4 regions of the Streptomyces sp. NBC_00271 genome follow, and region 2 is predicted to be linked to each of the others. Evidence: riboswitches for the same ligand, from Rfam matches in the RefSeq annotation. Region 2 holds a riboswitch; each other region holds the start of a gene.
What was found. A riboswitch is a leader RNA that binds a small molecule or an ion and turns the genes downstream of it on or off. The one in region 2 is predicted to bind cobalamin.
Positions count from the first base shown of each region.

Region 1: another riboswitch for cobalamin. It lies ahead of OG798_RS05785 (GNAT family N-acetyltransferase); the one in region 2 lies ahead of OG798_RS45865 (CbtB domain-containing protein).
Region 3: another riboswitch for cobalamin. It lies ahead of OG798_RS51570 (CoA-acylating methylmalonate-semialdehyde dehydrogenase); the one in region 2 lies ahead of OG798_RS45865 (CbtB domain-containing protein).
Region 4: another riboswitch for cobalamin. It lies ahead of OG798_RS15950 (cobalamin biosynthesis protein); the one in region 2 lies ahead of OG798_RS45865 (CbtB domain-containing protein).

Region 1 covers NZ_CP108070.1:1,177,084-1,180,786, reverse strand. The annotation lists gene OG798_RS05790 (methylmalonyl-CoA mutase subunit beta) at 1-1,399, opposite strand, end outside; gene OG798_RS05785 (GNAT family N-acetyltransferase) at 1,497-2,051, opposite strand; cobalamin riboswitch at 2,288-2,468, opposite strand; gene OG798_RS05780 (cytochrome P450) at 2,547-3,703, shown strand, end outside.
Region 2 covers NZ_CP108070.1:10,078,591-10,082,293, reverse strand. The annotation lists gene OG798_RS45875 (hypothetical protein) at 1-125, opposite strand, end outside; gene OG798_RS45870 (CbtA family protein) at 460-1,212, opposite strand; gene OG798_RS45865 (CbtB domain-containing protein) at 1,236-1,457, opposite strand; cobalamin riboswitch at 1,493-1,641, opposite strand; gene OG798_RS45860 (MFS transporter) at 1,762-3,072, opposite strand; gene OG798_RS45855 (phytanoyl-CoA dioxygenase family protein) at 3,154-3,703, shown strand, end outside.
Region 3 covers NZ_CP108070.1:11,290,606-11,294,308, forward strand. The annotation lists gene OG798_RS51560 (GlxA family transcriptional regulator) at 1-604, opposite strand, end outside; partial or broken gene OG798_RS51565 (cobalt ABC transporter ATP-binding protein) at 1,023-1,304, shown strand; cobalamin riboswitch at 1,479-1,652, shown strand; partial or broken gene OG798_RS51570 (CoA-acylating methylmalonate-semialdehyde dehydrogenase) at 2,022-3,544, shown strand; gene OG798_RS51575 (acyl-CoA dehydrogenase family protein) at 3,550-3,703, shown strand, end outside.
Region 4 covers NZ_CP108070.1:3,397,726-3,401,428, reverse strand. The annotation lists gene OG798_RS15955 (cobyric acid synthase) at 1-463, opposite strand, end outside; gene OG798_RS15950 (cobalamin biosynthesis protein) at 460-1,416, opposite strand; cobalamin riboswitch at 1,518-1,658, opposite strand; gene OG798_RS15945 (hypothetical protein) at 1,770-1,994, opposite strand; gene OG798_RS15940 (inorganic phosphate transporter) at 2,007-3,251, opposite strand; gene OG798_RS15935 (lysozyme) at 3,464-3,703, opposite strand, start outside.

The sequences.
Region 1 (3,703 bases), 8.9 Mb from region 2:
GCGGCAGCCCGCCGGACGGCGGTACGGGGGCGGGAGGACGTTCTACGAGGCGTTCGGCGAGGTTCGGGAACTCGCTGACCCCGGTCACGGGTTCGCGCCGCTTGGCGAGCTTCGCGCTGCGCGCCTCCCAGGTGCCTGCGAGGTCCCGGCCGAGCCGCCCGGAGCGCAGGGCCGCCGCCTGGCCACCCTCCCGCTCGATCCACTGGAAGAACTCCCAGCCCGCGTGGGCGAGTTCGTCCGTGAGCCGCTCCACGTACCAGGAGCCGCCCGCCGGGTCGATCACCCGGGACAGATGCGACTCCTCGACCAGGATGGTCGAGGTGTTGCGGGCGATCCGCCGGGCGAACGCGTCCGGCAGACCCAGGGCGTGGTCGAAGGGCAACACGGTGACGGCGTCGGCGCCGCCCACGCCGGCGGCCAGCGTCGCGACCGTCGTGCGCAGCATGTTCACCCACGGATCGCGGCGGGACATCATCACCGGCGAGGTCACCGCGTGCTGCACCTGCCCGCCCGGGGCCCCGCAGACCTCGCTCACCCGCGCCCAGAGCCGGCGCGCCGCCCGCAACTTGGCGATGGTCAGGAACTGGTCGGCGGTGGCCGCGTACCGGAACTCCAACTGCGCGGCGGCCTGTTGCACGGTCAGGCCCGCCTCGGTCAGCTCCCGCAGATAGGCGACGCCGGTCGCCAGCGAACTGCCCAGCTCCTGCGCCGCCGAGCCACCGGCCTCGTGGTACGGCAGCGCGTCCACGGTCAGCGCCCGCAGCCCCGGATACTCCTCGGCGCACAGCCCCGCGAGGGCGGCGACGGGCGCGAAGTCGAACCCGCTGTCTCCCGTACGGGCCTCGTGGCCCAGCGGGTCGGCTCCCAGGTTGCCGCGCGCCGCCTCCTTGGCGACCCCGCGCTCCTGGTAGAGCCGTAGCAACTCGCGTGCGGCGGGCTCGACTTCACGTCCCGCGTCGAGGACGACGGGCGCCAGGTCGAGATAGACGCCGTCGAGGACCCGGCCGAGCGAGGACACCGCGATGCCGCCCGCACCGGCGACCAGCCAGAGCGAGGTGACGCCGTTCTCCAGGTCCGCGAGGACCGCCGCGCCGTCGGCGGCCGTGTGCTGCTGCCGTACGTCCCAGCCGCCGAGGGTGTTGCCCTCGGGGCGTCCGCCCCGTACGAAGGGAGCGAAACCGGGCAGGCCGGGATCGGGCGCGGAGTCGTCCGCGGTGTACAGGGGACGGGCGCGCAGCCCGTCCTCAAGCGTCGTGGACAGGGCGTCTTCCGCTGCCGCGCCCGAGACTTCCTTGCCCGACTTGCGCAGGACGCCTTCAACCAGGCGTTGCCACTGCTCATGGGTCGCGTCAGGGAACTCGGCGGCCAGCGAGAGCCCGTCGTCAGGCAGGACCGTCATGCTCGGATGCTAGGCCAGATACGCAGGTGAGCAGCAGAGGACGCGGCTGTGACCTTGACCTCCCAGGGGTGGTCTTGATCAACAGGCCGGGTTCGTACTACGGCAGCACAGGGATCTCGGACAGCGTCGGGTGCCGTGGAGCGAGTAGGACGATCTGCGCGGGGTGCGCCCCCGGCCGCGGGTACACGGTCTGGCGCCAGCCCCGGCAGCGGAAGAAGTTCAGCGCCGTGGTGTCCTGATGGTCGGTCACCGCCCAGGCCCGGTCGTCCATGGCGGGCAGCAGCAGTATGTCGAGGATCCCGGTGCCGACGCCACGGCCGCGCGCCGCGGGCGCCACCACGAGATCGGTGATCCGTACGGCACCCGCGAGCCACTCCTGCGACCGCCGCGCCCCCAGTACCGGATGTTCCGGGGCGGGATCCGCGGAGCGCACGGCGGTGCCGAAGCCGCACAGCCGACTGCCGATGCGGGCCGTCACCGCCAGGAACCCCGGCCGGCGCACCTCGTCCGCGATCCGCTCCCGTACCTCGGCGGCGACCTTTTCGTCCCGCTCGGGCGAATGCTCGCGCGACGGCACCAGCCGCAGATGCACGAACTCCTCGACGACGCCGAGCGCCGTGTCGCCCTGATAGACGGTGGTACCGACGTCCATGAACTCCTCCGGCCGGGATGGTCGCCTTCGGCGCGGAGGCGATCGTGATCTTCCGGCCGCAGTTGTCGAGCGACACCGCACCGGCGGATTTCGGGGACTTGCTCCCGTCGGCGGACGAGCCGCCACCACAAGCGGTCAGCAACAGGGCTCCGGAAAGGAGCAGGGCACAGCGGCGGGCTGGGCGCGCAACGGGCACGGGACATTCTCTGGCGTCGAGGGCCCAGGCGCGGGGCCCGTTCGTACGGTCCGCCAGCAGGTCTTCGGACTCGGGATCGCCCGGACGAGGCGCCTTCCCGGACTCCGGTCACATATGACCGCCGTCCAGTGGCTTCGTGTTGCCCCGCCTGTCACCCTTACCGCTGCGCGTCAGCTCCGGATTCGCACCGGATTCCCTTGACTGGCCTCGGCAAATTGTCACGCCCCGTCAGCCGCGGCCTCAGCGCGATTGTTAGCCTTGGTTGTGATCCAATTCCTCGTGCCCGGCCAAGGCTTGCGATGAGCGCCGTCGGCTCCTTCCCGCTCGGTGCCGCGACCACGCTCGCCGAACTCGCCGCGGATCCGCATCCGCGGCTGGCGCGACTCCGTGCCCACGAGCCTGTTTCCTGGCTGCCCGAGCTGGACGGCTGGCTGGTGACCCGCCGTGATCTCGCACTGAACGTGATGCGGGACCCCGCGACCTTCACCGTCGACGACCCCCGGTTCTCCACCGCACAGGTCGTCGGCCCGAGCATGCTGTCCCTGGACGGTGACGAGCACGCCCGCCACCGGGAGCCCTTCACCGCTCCCTTCCGCCCCAGGGAAGTTCGCGGCGGCTTCGCCTCGTTCATCGAGCGGGAGACCGACCGGCTCATCGCCGCGCTGGAACCGGCGGGCGCCGTCGAACTGCGACGTGCCTTCGCCGGCCCGCTCGCCGTCGCCGTCGTGACCGAGGCGCTCGGGCTGGTCGGCACCAGCGCGGACACGGTGCTCTCCTGGTACGACTCCATCGTGCGGTCGGTCTCGGACATCACCGCGGGACACGAGGCGGCACCCGCGGGCGCGGAGGCGTACGCGCGGCTGCGGGCCGCCGTCGAAGCCACCGTCGCCGACCCGGGCGCGACGTCGCTCCTCGGCTCCGCCGCCGAGCGGCTGGAGCTGCCCGAAGTGGCCTCCAACGCCGCGGTGCTGATGTTCGGCGGGATAGAGACCACCGAGGCGATGATCACCAACGCCCTGCTGCACCTGCTGCGACACCCCGGCCAACTCGCCCTTGTCCGCGACGACGACGGCCTGCTGGACGGCGCGATCGAGGAGTCGCTGCGCCTCGAACCCGGAGCGGCGGTCGTGGACCGGTACGCCACCCGTGACACCGTCCTCGGCCCGGCCACGATCCGCCGGGGTGATTTGGTCACCGTCTCCCTGGCCGGCGCCAACCGCGACCCGGCCGTCTTCCCCGATCCCGATCGGTTCGACGTCCGCCGCGAGAACGCGCGTCTCCAGCTGGCCTTCGCGCACGGCCCGCACTACTGCCTCGCCGCGCACCTCGCCCGACTGGAGACCCGTATCGCCCTTCAGCGCCTGCTCGAACGCCTCCCCGCCCTGCGCCTCGACCCGGCCCGTCCGGCCACCCCGCAGGGGCTCGTCTTCCGCAAGCCGCCGACCCTGCATGTGCT
Region 2 (3,703 bases):
CCGTCGGCGCCGACGATGCGGTACTGGACCGTGGCGGACTCGCACGCCCCGGCGGTCGTGGCACTGGCCACCCCCGCGCCGAGCAGGGGCACGGCGGAGGTGGCGAATGCGGTTGCGGCGAGCACAGCCAGAGTTCTGGAGTGTTGCGAACGCGACAAGATGAGCCTCTGTGAAATCGAAAGTGTGGGAGGTGATGGCGCGCGAGTGACCGACGCGGACGGCAGAACGGGATGACCCGACGCAGAACCGGCGGCAGGCATGCCGCCCAAGCCACTCGTGTCGCTTCGCTCACTTCAGACGCGGCGAAGCGAGCTGGATTCTTTCAACTCTTAACAACTCCCGTCAATCCTTCACCGGTTGACCACTCTCTCCACGGAACACACCCCGATGGTAGGGGACTTACAACACGAGAAGGCCCCCGGATGGTTCCGGGGGCCTTCACTCGTGTGGCGCGTCAGGTCAGCTGGGGACGGCGACCCGTCCGCTCGCGGCGGCCGTCACCGGCTTGGGGTTCAGCAAGCGCTCGGCCAACTCGCCGAAGACCAGGCCGAATCCGCCCCACAGGACGGTCTGTATGGCCAGTGCGGAGAGACGGAACCGCCACAGCAGGGTGGCCGGGAAGTCCTTCGGCACCTCGTTGATGACCGGCAGGAACGCGTACGCCAGACCGATCACGACGGCGAAGGCGGCCACCGCGCCAACGGTGGCGTACCAGGTGCCGATCCTGGGTGCCAGCCGCTTGCCCAGGATGGTGGCGGCGATCGCGAGGAGCACGCTGAGCACCATCATCAGGAAGTACAGGGTGGTCCGCTTGCCGATGGTGTCGGCGTTGCCGACCGACGGCGGGTTGGCCGGGTACTTCAGGAACGGCACGACGTACACGGCCAGCAGCGCGCAGCCGGACAGCAGCAGTGCGGTCGCCCGCGGGCTGAAGCGGCCGACGCGGCCGAGCGCGAAGGAGAAGGCCAGCGCGGCGATGCCGCCGAAGGCGACGCCGTAGACCAGGACGCCGGTGGCGAGACCGGCGGTGGACTGCAGAGACCGGGAGACGATCTCCATCTCGTGCTCGTGGGAGTGGGCTTCCTCGAAGCTGATCGCGCTGTCGACGTTCGGCTCACCGAGGAAGTAGGCGGCAACCAGGGCGAGCAGGCCGGCACCGAGGCCGGCCAACATGCCCCGCACGAGCAGATTTCTTACCGTCGCGGAGTTCATGGGAGTGCTGGGGTTCCCCTCGGTCAGTGGCAGGGGAAGCCGAGAAGGTGGCGGGCGTCGTGTACCCACTCGTGGACGTCCGAGCCGGAGACGACGGAGGTGGCGCCCTGTTCGGCACCGACGAAGTACAGCAGGACGAGCATCAGAATGCCGAAGAAGACCGCCCACGGAGCAATCGCCTTGAGCGGCAGCTTGGCGGGAACGACGGGGGTGGTGGTTGTCGGCTGGGCGACGGTCTGCGCCATGGCAGGGCCTCCTCGGGAGTTCGCGTCCCATCTCGGTGGTGCACTGGACGACGGCTACGGGTCTGACTCACAAGGGGTCCCAGCGGGCTGGAGCCTCTCGTTCACAGTGGCGCGACCGTGCCGGTTTCCCACCGGCTTCCGTCTTGCCGTCATCGATATCGCACCGACCGTACCGCGTGTCGGGTGTGGGGCCAAGACCGCGCCACCTGGCGTGATCTTCCTCTCGCACCAGGTGGGCGGTCCCCTGTGAACAGCGGGTCAGCCGTGGCGGAACCCGGCTGAGTTCGGGGCCCCGGCCTCGCTCTCAGACCGAGGGGGACCGGTCCGCGTCCTGGGACTCGGGCGTGTCCGTCGTACGACCGAGCTTCTGTGCCTCCTCCAGCGTGCGAGCCCCGCGGAGGGGGGAGAACGTGAGCCAGAACGAGACGACCAGGTAGGAGACCCCGACGGCCCACAGGGCCGTGCCGGGTGACAGGGCGTCAGCCAGCGCACCGCCGACGAGGGCTCCCAGGGGCAGCGTCCCCAGGGCGACAAGGCGGTAGCTCGCGGTCACCGCGCCGATCTGGTGCTCCGGCGGAATGGCCTGCCGCAGGCTGACGGCGAACACGTTGAACAGTGCGACGCCGAAGCCGTTCACCATCATGGCGACCGACGCGAGCACGGCGACGTACCCGCCGACCTGGCTGACGGCGGGTACGAGCAGCAGACCCACCGCGGCCAGCACCGCACCCAGGGCCAGCACACCGCCGACGGCCCACCGTCGGGTGAGCCGGGTGGCGCAGAGCGAGCCGATCAGGGCCCCCACACTGCCGATGCCGGTGATCACGCCCACGGTGGTGCCGCTCATGTCGAGGTCACGGACGGCGAACACCAGGAAGACGGTCAGGAACGCCTTCTCGTGCAGGTTCGATAGGCCGGCCTGAACGCACAGGTCCCGGATCGGGCGCAGGGACCACGTGTAGCGGAGCCCGGAGCCGATCGCCTTCAGCGCCGACTCACGTGGCTGTTCGGGGGCCTTGACGCCCCGCAGCAGCAGACCGCTCACCGCGGCACCGGCGGAGCATGCGGCGGCCACCGTCAGGGTCGGCGACGCCCCCAACTGGCCGACGAGGAAGCCGGCCGCGGCCGGACCGGCGAGGGTGCTGACCGAATACGTCGCCTGGTGCAGGCCGTTGGCCGCGGCGATGGAGTTCAGCGGCAGGAGCCTGGGCAGCGTGGACTGGTAGGCGACTTCGTAGAAGACGGTGGCGACACCGATCACGGCGGCGGCGACGACAAGTTGGCCGAAGTTCAGCCCGTCGGCCGCCTGGAACGCGGCGAGCACCGCAAGCGCCGCGCCCTGAGCGACACTCGCGGCGACGAGGGTGCGGCGCGGCGGATACCGGTCGACCATGACACCGGCGATCAGCGAGAGCACCACGACGGGGACGAACTGCACCGCCGAGACGAGTCCCACGCCCGTGCCGTCCGCATGGAGGTAGGTGACCGCGATCAAGGGTAGGAGAAAACTGGTCAGCTGTCCGCCGAAATGCGCCGAGGTTTCTCCGAGCCAGATGTTGCGGAAGTCTTTGTTGTCCGCGATCAGGATTCGAATATCCTTGTCGAATATGGCCACCGCAACCCCCGGTCAAGTCTTCATGAAAAAAATCACGGCAACGCTAGCATGGCGCACCATGGTCCGCTAGCGTGCGGGTGGATGTCGCTGTTGCACCCCATTCACGGTAACAGGAGTCGCGGAATGTACGACCATTCAGGACTTACCGCCGAGGAAGTCGAACTGCTCCCGTCCGAGAAAGATGTCCGGCTTTATTCGGAGCGTGGCTGGTATTTGTCGGAGAAGCTGCTCACCGACGCCGAAGTGGACGCCCTGACCGACGCGAGCGAGCGCTACTACGCTGGTCAGCGCGATCGGGAGCTTCCGAAACGGCCGGACCGACTGGCCGACTGGACCCCCGCCGACGGAGATGTCCAACGCAACAACGACTACATCCACTACCAAGACGAAACGATGAGGAAAATCCTGAGGAAACCCATCATCGGGGCGGTGGCCGCCCGCTTGGCACAGACTCCTGGAATACGCGTCTTCCAGGCCACACTGATCTACAAGCCGCCCATCGCCGAAGAGAAGTCGAACATTGTCTCCTGGCACTTCGACAAGTATTTCTGGCCCACCTGCTCGTCGGACGAAATGCTCACCGCCTTCATTCCGTTCCACGACTGCACCGAGGAGTCGGGCACGATCACCA
Region 3 (3,703 bases), 1.2 Mb from region 2:
GCCGTTGCATGAAGACGACCATGTCCTTGGCGACCGACCGGGCGACCTCCGCACCGAAGTGGTCTTCGACCAGCGCCAGGGACAGGTCGATACCGGCGCTGACACCCGCCGAAGTCATCATCTGCCCGTCCCGTACGAAGATGGCGTCCGGCTGGACCCGCACGGCCGGGAAGCGAGAGGCCAGTTGCCGTGAGTGTCGCCAGTGCGTCGCGGCGCGGCGGCCGTTGAGAAGTCCGGCTGCGGCCAGCAGGAACGCCCCTGTGCACACCGATGCCGTGCAGCGGCTCTTGTCGTTCAGTTGCCGGACCGAATCCAGAAGAGTGTCGTCCTTGATCAGCGTCTCCCATTCCGGGCCGCCCGGGATCACCAATACGTCGCACGGTTCTTGTACGTCGTCTGCGGACAGGTCGGCGCTGAGGCGGATCCCGGCGGAGGTGATGACCTCCGCCCCGTCCTCGGACGCGATCTGCACCCGATAACGCCCGCCGAACTCGTTCGCCGTCGTGAACACCTCGATGGGGCCGGTCACATCGAGCAGCCGCACACCCGGAAAGACCAGCACGGTCACGATGAGCGGATCCATTGCCGGGCGCTTGTGGTTCATCGGATGCCTCCGGGCTGTGCGCGGTGCGGACACTGGATCGACAGGGTGTTGGTGATGGCGTGCCTGCTGGCATGCCGCCGCCGCATTGCCTCGGGATCGGGGCGAGAGCTTGGCAGACGGCCCAGGCGCCGACGTAGTCGACCCCGCTTGCCAGGTGCGCATCATTGCGTGCCCTGGGGAATGCGGCAGGGCGTGTCCTGACAGGTGCCGCGGGCTGCACGGGCCCGGTCCAAGGGCCGTATCCGACCCCGGTCCGCCCAGTCGTCGGATTTCCCTGTGCTCATCATGTGCCAGTGACCCCCACCGAAGCCACGACCGGTTTGCTCCCTGCTGGGAGGCACAGCCTTTCAGCCGCCGTGCTCGGCGCGCTCTATCGCTGTGACGTTCACGGCGCTCTACCACCGTGTGTTCGAAGGACGGAGCCATGGCTCGCGCTGTCCTCGGCCTCACCGCGTATGGCGCAGCGCGTCACGCGAGCCATCCATGCGGTCTGTCCGAGGGGCGGAAACGCGCCCTGGTACTCGCGATCCAACTCTCCGCGGCGCCCCGCGCGCTGCTCCTGGCCGAGCCGACCCGCGGGCTCGACTACCGGGCGAAGACGGAGCTGGTCCGCATCGTCGACGCACTCGCGGCACAGGGGCGGACCGTCGTCATCTCCCCGCACGACGCCGAGTTCGCCGCCCGGGCCGCGGATCGGATCGGGTCGTGGTCCTCGACGGTGCTGACCACCTTCCGCCGCGCCGCCCGCCGCGCCAGATTCCAGGCCCCGGTCCGCTTCGCCGGCCCGAAACTGTCCGATTCCCGCGGTCGTTGAGCTCGGCCGACTCATCCGAGGGCGTGTCGGGGTGGATTTACTAGGACGTCCAACTATATGCTCGTGAGGAATGCCCGCGGTGCAGGGAAGCCGGTGTGAATCCGGCACGGTCCCGCCACTGTGACCGGGGAGTACGTCGTCGAGCAGGACGCCACTGACGAGCGAGATGTCGGGAAGGCGGACGGCGCGCGCTGATCCGGGAGTCAGGATACCGGCCGCGGTTTTGTTCCGTGTTGTCCACGAGGATGGAGCAGACACGCATGGCATCAGTGTGCACCCACGACCCTGGTGATCCGGCCCGACGGGCATCGACTGCCGCGCGTCCTGCCGTGCAGGTAGGGACCGTCACGCGTCCTGCCGGACGGGTACGGACCGTCACGCGCCCTGCCGGGCAGGTGCGGACCGTCACGCGTCCCGCGGTACGGACGTCGAGTCCCGTGCGTCCCGCGGCTCGGGCACGCGCTGACGCGATCCGCGCGGTCTGAACGACCCTTCTCTGCCCCATGCCGTCTCGCGCGACCCCCGCACGCACAAGGCCCTGCCCGTGTGTGCCGTTGGTCGGCGCGCCATCCCCGGGATCCCACCTGACGAGAGCAGGCACCCATGGTCCGTGAACACGACCGCGCCACCGTGCGTGAGTTGAGCCATTTCATCGGCGGCAAGCACACTCCGGGAACATCGGGGTCCTACGGCGACGTCTACGACCCCAACACGGGCGAGGTGCAGGCCCATGTCCCGCTCGCCGACCGCGCTGAGACCGAGGCGGCGATCACCGACGCCGCGACGGCGCAGCGCGAGTGGGGCGAGTGGAATCCGCAACGCCGTGCCCGCGTCCTCCTCCGCTTCCTCCAACTCGTCGAGGGCGAGCGGGACGCGCTGGCCCGGCTGCTCTCCTCCGAGCACGGCAAGACGGTCGCCGACGCACACGGCGACGTCCAACGCGGCCTGGAAGTGGTGGAGTTCGCCGCCGGGATCCCGCATCTGCTGAAGGGGGAGTTCACCGACAACGCCGGCACCGGCATCGACGTCCACTCCGTGCGCGCCCCGATCGGTGTGGTGGCCGGCATCACCCCGTTCAACTTCCCCGCGATGATCCCCCTGTGGAAGGCGGCTCCCGCGCTGGCCTGCGGCAACGCCTTCATCCTCAAGTCCTCCGAGCGCGACCCGTCCGTACCGCTGCGGCTCGCCGAACTCTTCCTGGAGGCGGGCCTGCCGCCGGGCGTCCTGAACGTCGTCCACGGCGGCAAGGAGAGCGTCGACACCCTCCTCGAAGACCCCCGCGTCGGCGCGCTCGGCTTCGTCGGCTCCACCCCGATCGCCGCGTACGTCTACGCCACCGCCGCGGCCCACGGCAAGCGCGCCCAGTGCTTCGGCGGCGCCAAGAACCACATGATCGTGATGCCGGACGCCGACCTCGACCAGGCCGTGGACGCCCTGATCGGCGCCGGGTACGGCTCGGCGGGGGAGCGCTGTATGGCGATCTCCGTCGCCATCCCGGTCGGCGAGGACACCGCCGACGCTCTGGTCGCCCGTCTGAAGGAGCGCATCTGCTCGCTGCGGATCGGCCGCAGTGACGACCCCGAGGCGGACTTCGGCCCGCTGGTCGGACGGGACGCCGTCGACCGGGTTCGCCGCTACGTCGACCTCGGTGTCGAGGAGGGCGCGGAACTCGTCGTCGACGGACGGGACTTCGTCCTGCCCGGGCACGAGAACGGCTTCTTCACTGGTGCCTCCCTGTTCGACCGGGTCACCCCCGCGATGCGCATCCACCAGGAGGAGATCTTCGGGCCGGTCCTGTCCGTGGTCCGCGCCGCGGACTACGAGGAGGCCCTGCGGCTGCCCAGCGAGCACGTCTACGGAAGCGGTGTCGCGATCTTCACCCGGGACGGCGACACCGCCCGCGACTTCACCCGCCGGGTGAACACCGGCATGGTCGGCGTGAACGTGCCGATCCCCGTCCCGGTCGCCTACCACACCTTCGGCGGTTGGAAGCGTTCCGGCTTCGGCGACCTCAACCAGCACGGTCCGGACGCGATCCGCTTCTACACCCGTACGAAGACCGTCACCTCGCGCTGGCCCTCGGGCTTCGGGAAGGCGCGAGCTTCACCATCCCGACGATGGGCTGAGCGCGATGACCACCACCCTGCTCACCGAGGACCAACAGGCCCTCGTCGAGACGACCCTGGACTTCGCCCAGGACCACCTCGCCCCGCACGCCCTGGACTGGGACCGGGACAAACACTTCCCGCTCGACGTCCTGCGCAAGGCCGCAGGACTGGGCCTCG
Region 4 (3,703 bases), 6.7 Mb from region 2:
GCGCGATCCCCATGTTCACGATGTCGGTCCGCCGCAGATTGATCTCGGCAGGACTGCCGGCCCCCTCACAGATCACCGCGTCATACGTGCCCCGCAACTCGGCGAGACAGTCCAGCACGGTGGTGAGGAGGGCTTCCTGCCGCCCACCGTGGTAGCCACGGGCGGTCATCTCGCCCACGGGCTTTCCCATGAGGACGACCTGACTGCTCCGGTCGCTGCCCGGCTTGAGCAGCACGGGGTTCATGAGCGCGGTCGGCTCCACCCGGGCGGCCTGCGCCTGCATGGCCTGCGCGCGCCCGATCTCGGCGCCCTCGCGCGTCACGAACGAGTTCAGGGACATGTTCTGCGCCTTGAAGGGCGCGACCTTGACGCCGTGGCGCACCAGCCACCGGCAGATCCCGGCGGTCACGACGCTCTTGCCGGCGTCGGAGGTGGTCCCGGCGACGAGCAGCCCGCCGCTCATGACGTACGCCCCTTCCTGAGAAGCCTCTGTGCGAGCAGCCGTCCGCCGGCGCTCACGCCGAGGGCGAGCCAGCCGACACGCCGTGACAGCCGTACGGCCCGCTCGATGTCGTCGACGTGCACGGCGCGTCCGGCGCCGTTGAGTTCGGGCCGGTGCTCGACGCGCCCGCCGTAGGAGAGGGTGCCGCCCAGGCGCACCCCGAGCGCCCCCGCGAACGAGGCCTCCACGGGCCCGGCGTTGGGGCTCGGATGCTTGACGGCGTCGGCGCGCCAGGCTCGCAGGGCCCCTCGGGGACTGTCACCCGCGAGGGCGGCGAGCACGGCGGTGAGACGAGCCCCCGGCCATCCGGCGACGTCGTCGAGCCGGGCCGAGGCCCACCCGTACCGCCGGTATCTGGGCGACCTGTGACCGACCATGGCGTCAAGGGTGTTGACGGCCCGAAAGCCGACGAGCCCCGTGACTCCGCCCACGGCACCCCACACCAGGGCGCCCACCACGGCGTCGGAGGTGTTCTCGGCGACGGACTCGACGACGGCGCGCGCGATGCCGTCGGCGCCGAGGGCCTGGGGATCCCGTCCGCACAGATGCGGCAGCCGCTCCCGGGCCGTCTCGATCTCCCCGTCCGCGAGGGCGTCACCGATCGCCCGGGCCTCCCGCCCGAGCGTGGTGCCCCCGACGACGGCCCAGGTGGCGGCGGCCGTCAGCGCGAGGGACGCGGCACGTGAGGGGCGTACGGCACGGCAAGCGACGGCGGCGAGTCCGGCGGCACCTCCCACGCACACAGCGGTGTGCAGCGCGCCCCACCCGCGGTGGTCCCGCCACAGCACCCGCTCCACGGCTGCCGCGCTCCGCCCGAACACGGCGACCGGATGCCCCCGGCGGGGATCGCCGAGCAGCAGGTCACCGAGGAGGCCGGCGGCGGCGCCGTACGCGAAGACGCGATCGGCACGCACGGGGTCAGCCGACCGTCAGGTCGGGTGGAACCGTCGCTCGCAGGGCACTTGGGCAGCCGCGCATGGCGTTATGTCCTCACTCAGGGTGTCCGCGCCCTGGTTCGACGAGACCGGCGGGGAGAGTTCCTGGCTCCCGGGGAGTTCCTTCCCCGGTCACAGTGGCGGGACCGCGCCGGATTCACACCGGCTTCCTCTTCTGTCGCCGTACTTGGCTCCGGCAGTCCACCACGGGTTGGAAGACCCGTCAACTTGCCGTTGACCTGCGCGGGGAGAGTGTGCGAAGGCCCACATACAGGTGGGGTGCGGGACGGTGATCCGTCCCGCACCCCACTCGAAGTGCTGCCCGTTTTGGGTTACTTGCCGACGATCAGGAAGATGCCGTACGCCACCGCCGCGGCGCACGCCGCGAAGCAGACGTACGCGCCGGTGACCGCGAGGGTCGCGGAGCCGCCCTGGGCGGACGCGGACTCGCGCTTGGAGAGGCCGACGATGCCGAGGGTGAAGAGGCCGACGAGGCCGACGGTGGTCACGAGGCTGACTCCGAAGACGGAGCCGAGGGCTGCCCAGTCGATGTGCATGCTGTTCTGTCCTTACACCGTGGCCGGGCGGGTGGGCTCCGCGTCCGGGGACGGGATGGTGGTCTTCAGGTCGCCGGACAGGTCGCCGGTGACGGGGCCCGCGGGCGGCGGGGTGACGGCGGCGATCGCGGTGGTGACGACGCCCGCGGGCTCGGCGTCGACGTCGTTGACGTTGTCGACGGTGACCGGCTGGCGGCGGGAGAGCTTCCAGATGGTGCCGGCCCCGGCGACGAGCAGGGCGCCGGTGAGGACGATGCCCCAGGTGCCCTGCTTGGTGAGGAACTCGGCGGAGGCACCGGCCAGACCGGCGGCCGGCAGGGTCAGGCCCCAGGCGACGAACATCCGGGTCGCGGTCGACCAGCGGACCACTCCGCCCTTGCGGCCGAGGCCCGAGCCCATCACGGCGCCGGAGCAGACCTGGGTGGTGGAGAGGGAGAAGCCGATGTGCGAGGAGGCCAGGATGGCCGTCGCGGCGCTGGTCTGGGCGGCGAAGCCCTGCGGCGGCGCGAGGTCCGTGAGGCCCTTGCCCATGGTGCGGATGATGCGCCAGCCGCCCAGGTAGGTGCCGAGCGCGATGGCCGTACCGGCCGAGACGATGACCCACAGCGGGGGGTTCGAGCCCGGGGCAATGACGCCGCCGGTGACCAGGGCGAGGGTGATGATGCCCATCGTCTTCTGGGCGTCGTTCGTGCCGTGCGCCAGGGAGACCAGGCCGGCGGAGGCGATCTGGCCGGCGCGGTAGCCCTTGGCGGTCGCCTTCTCGTCGGCGCGGTTGCCGATCCGGTAGGTCAGCCGGGTGGCCAGCATCGCGGCGAGTCCGGCCACGATGGGCGCGGCGACCGCGGGGATGAGCACCTTGGTGACGACGGTCGAGCCGTTCACCGACGACCAGCCGGCCGACATGACCGCGGCGCCGATCAGGCCGCCGAACAGTGCGTGGGAGGAGCTGGAGGGCAGACCCAGAAGCCAGGTCAGCAGATTCCAGAGGATGGCGCCGACGAGCGCCGCGAAGATCACTTGGACGCGTATGCCCTCTTCGTTGATGATCCCGCCGGAGATCGTCTTGGCGACCTCCACGGAGAGGAACGCGCCGACGAGGTTCAGCACGGCGGACATGGCCACCGCCGTCTTGGGCTTCAGGGCGCCGGTCGAGATGGTGGTCGCCATCGCGTTGGCAGTGTCGTGGAAACCGTTCGTGAAATCGAACACGAGAGCGGTGACGATCACGATTCCGAGGAGGAGCGTGATGTGTTCCATTTACCCAGGCTTCTGTTTGGCGTCAGTGGCAGGTGGACCGTAGGCAACCTGAGTGAACGGAAGATGAACTGGGGCGGGCGCTGGGGTGTCTCAAACGGTGGACCGCCCCTCCGCTTGTAATGACCAGTGTGCGGGAGGGGCGGCCTGACCTTTGACCAGATGTTCGAACGGAGGCGGAATTTCGGCTCCGCCGGGGGATTGTTCGAGGGCTTCTAGCCCGCGGCGAACTGCCTCAGCCGGGCCATGGATCCGTTGAAGAGATTCTGGTCACCCGGGAGCGTGCCGCTGTTGTCGTACTGCCAGAACGTCCACGTCGACCAGCCGGCCGGCAACGCGCCCGTGTCCGCCGAGTCGTAGCGGGCCAGCCAGAGGGCGTGGTTCGCGGCGAAGGCGCCGCTGCCGCCGGTGCAGGTGTTCCACCAGTGGGTGGTCGTGTAGATGACGGGACGGCG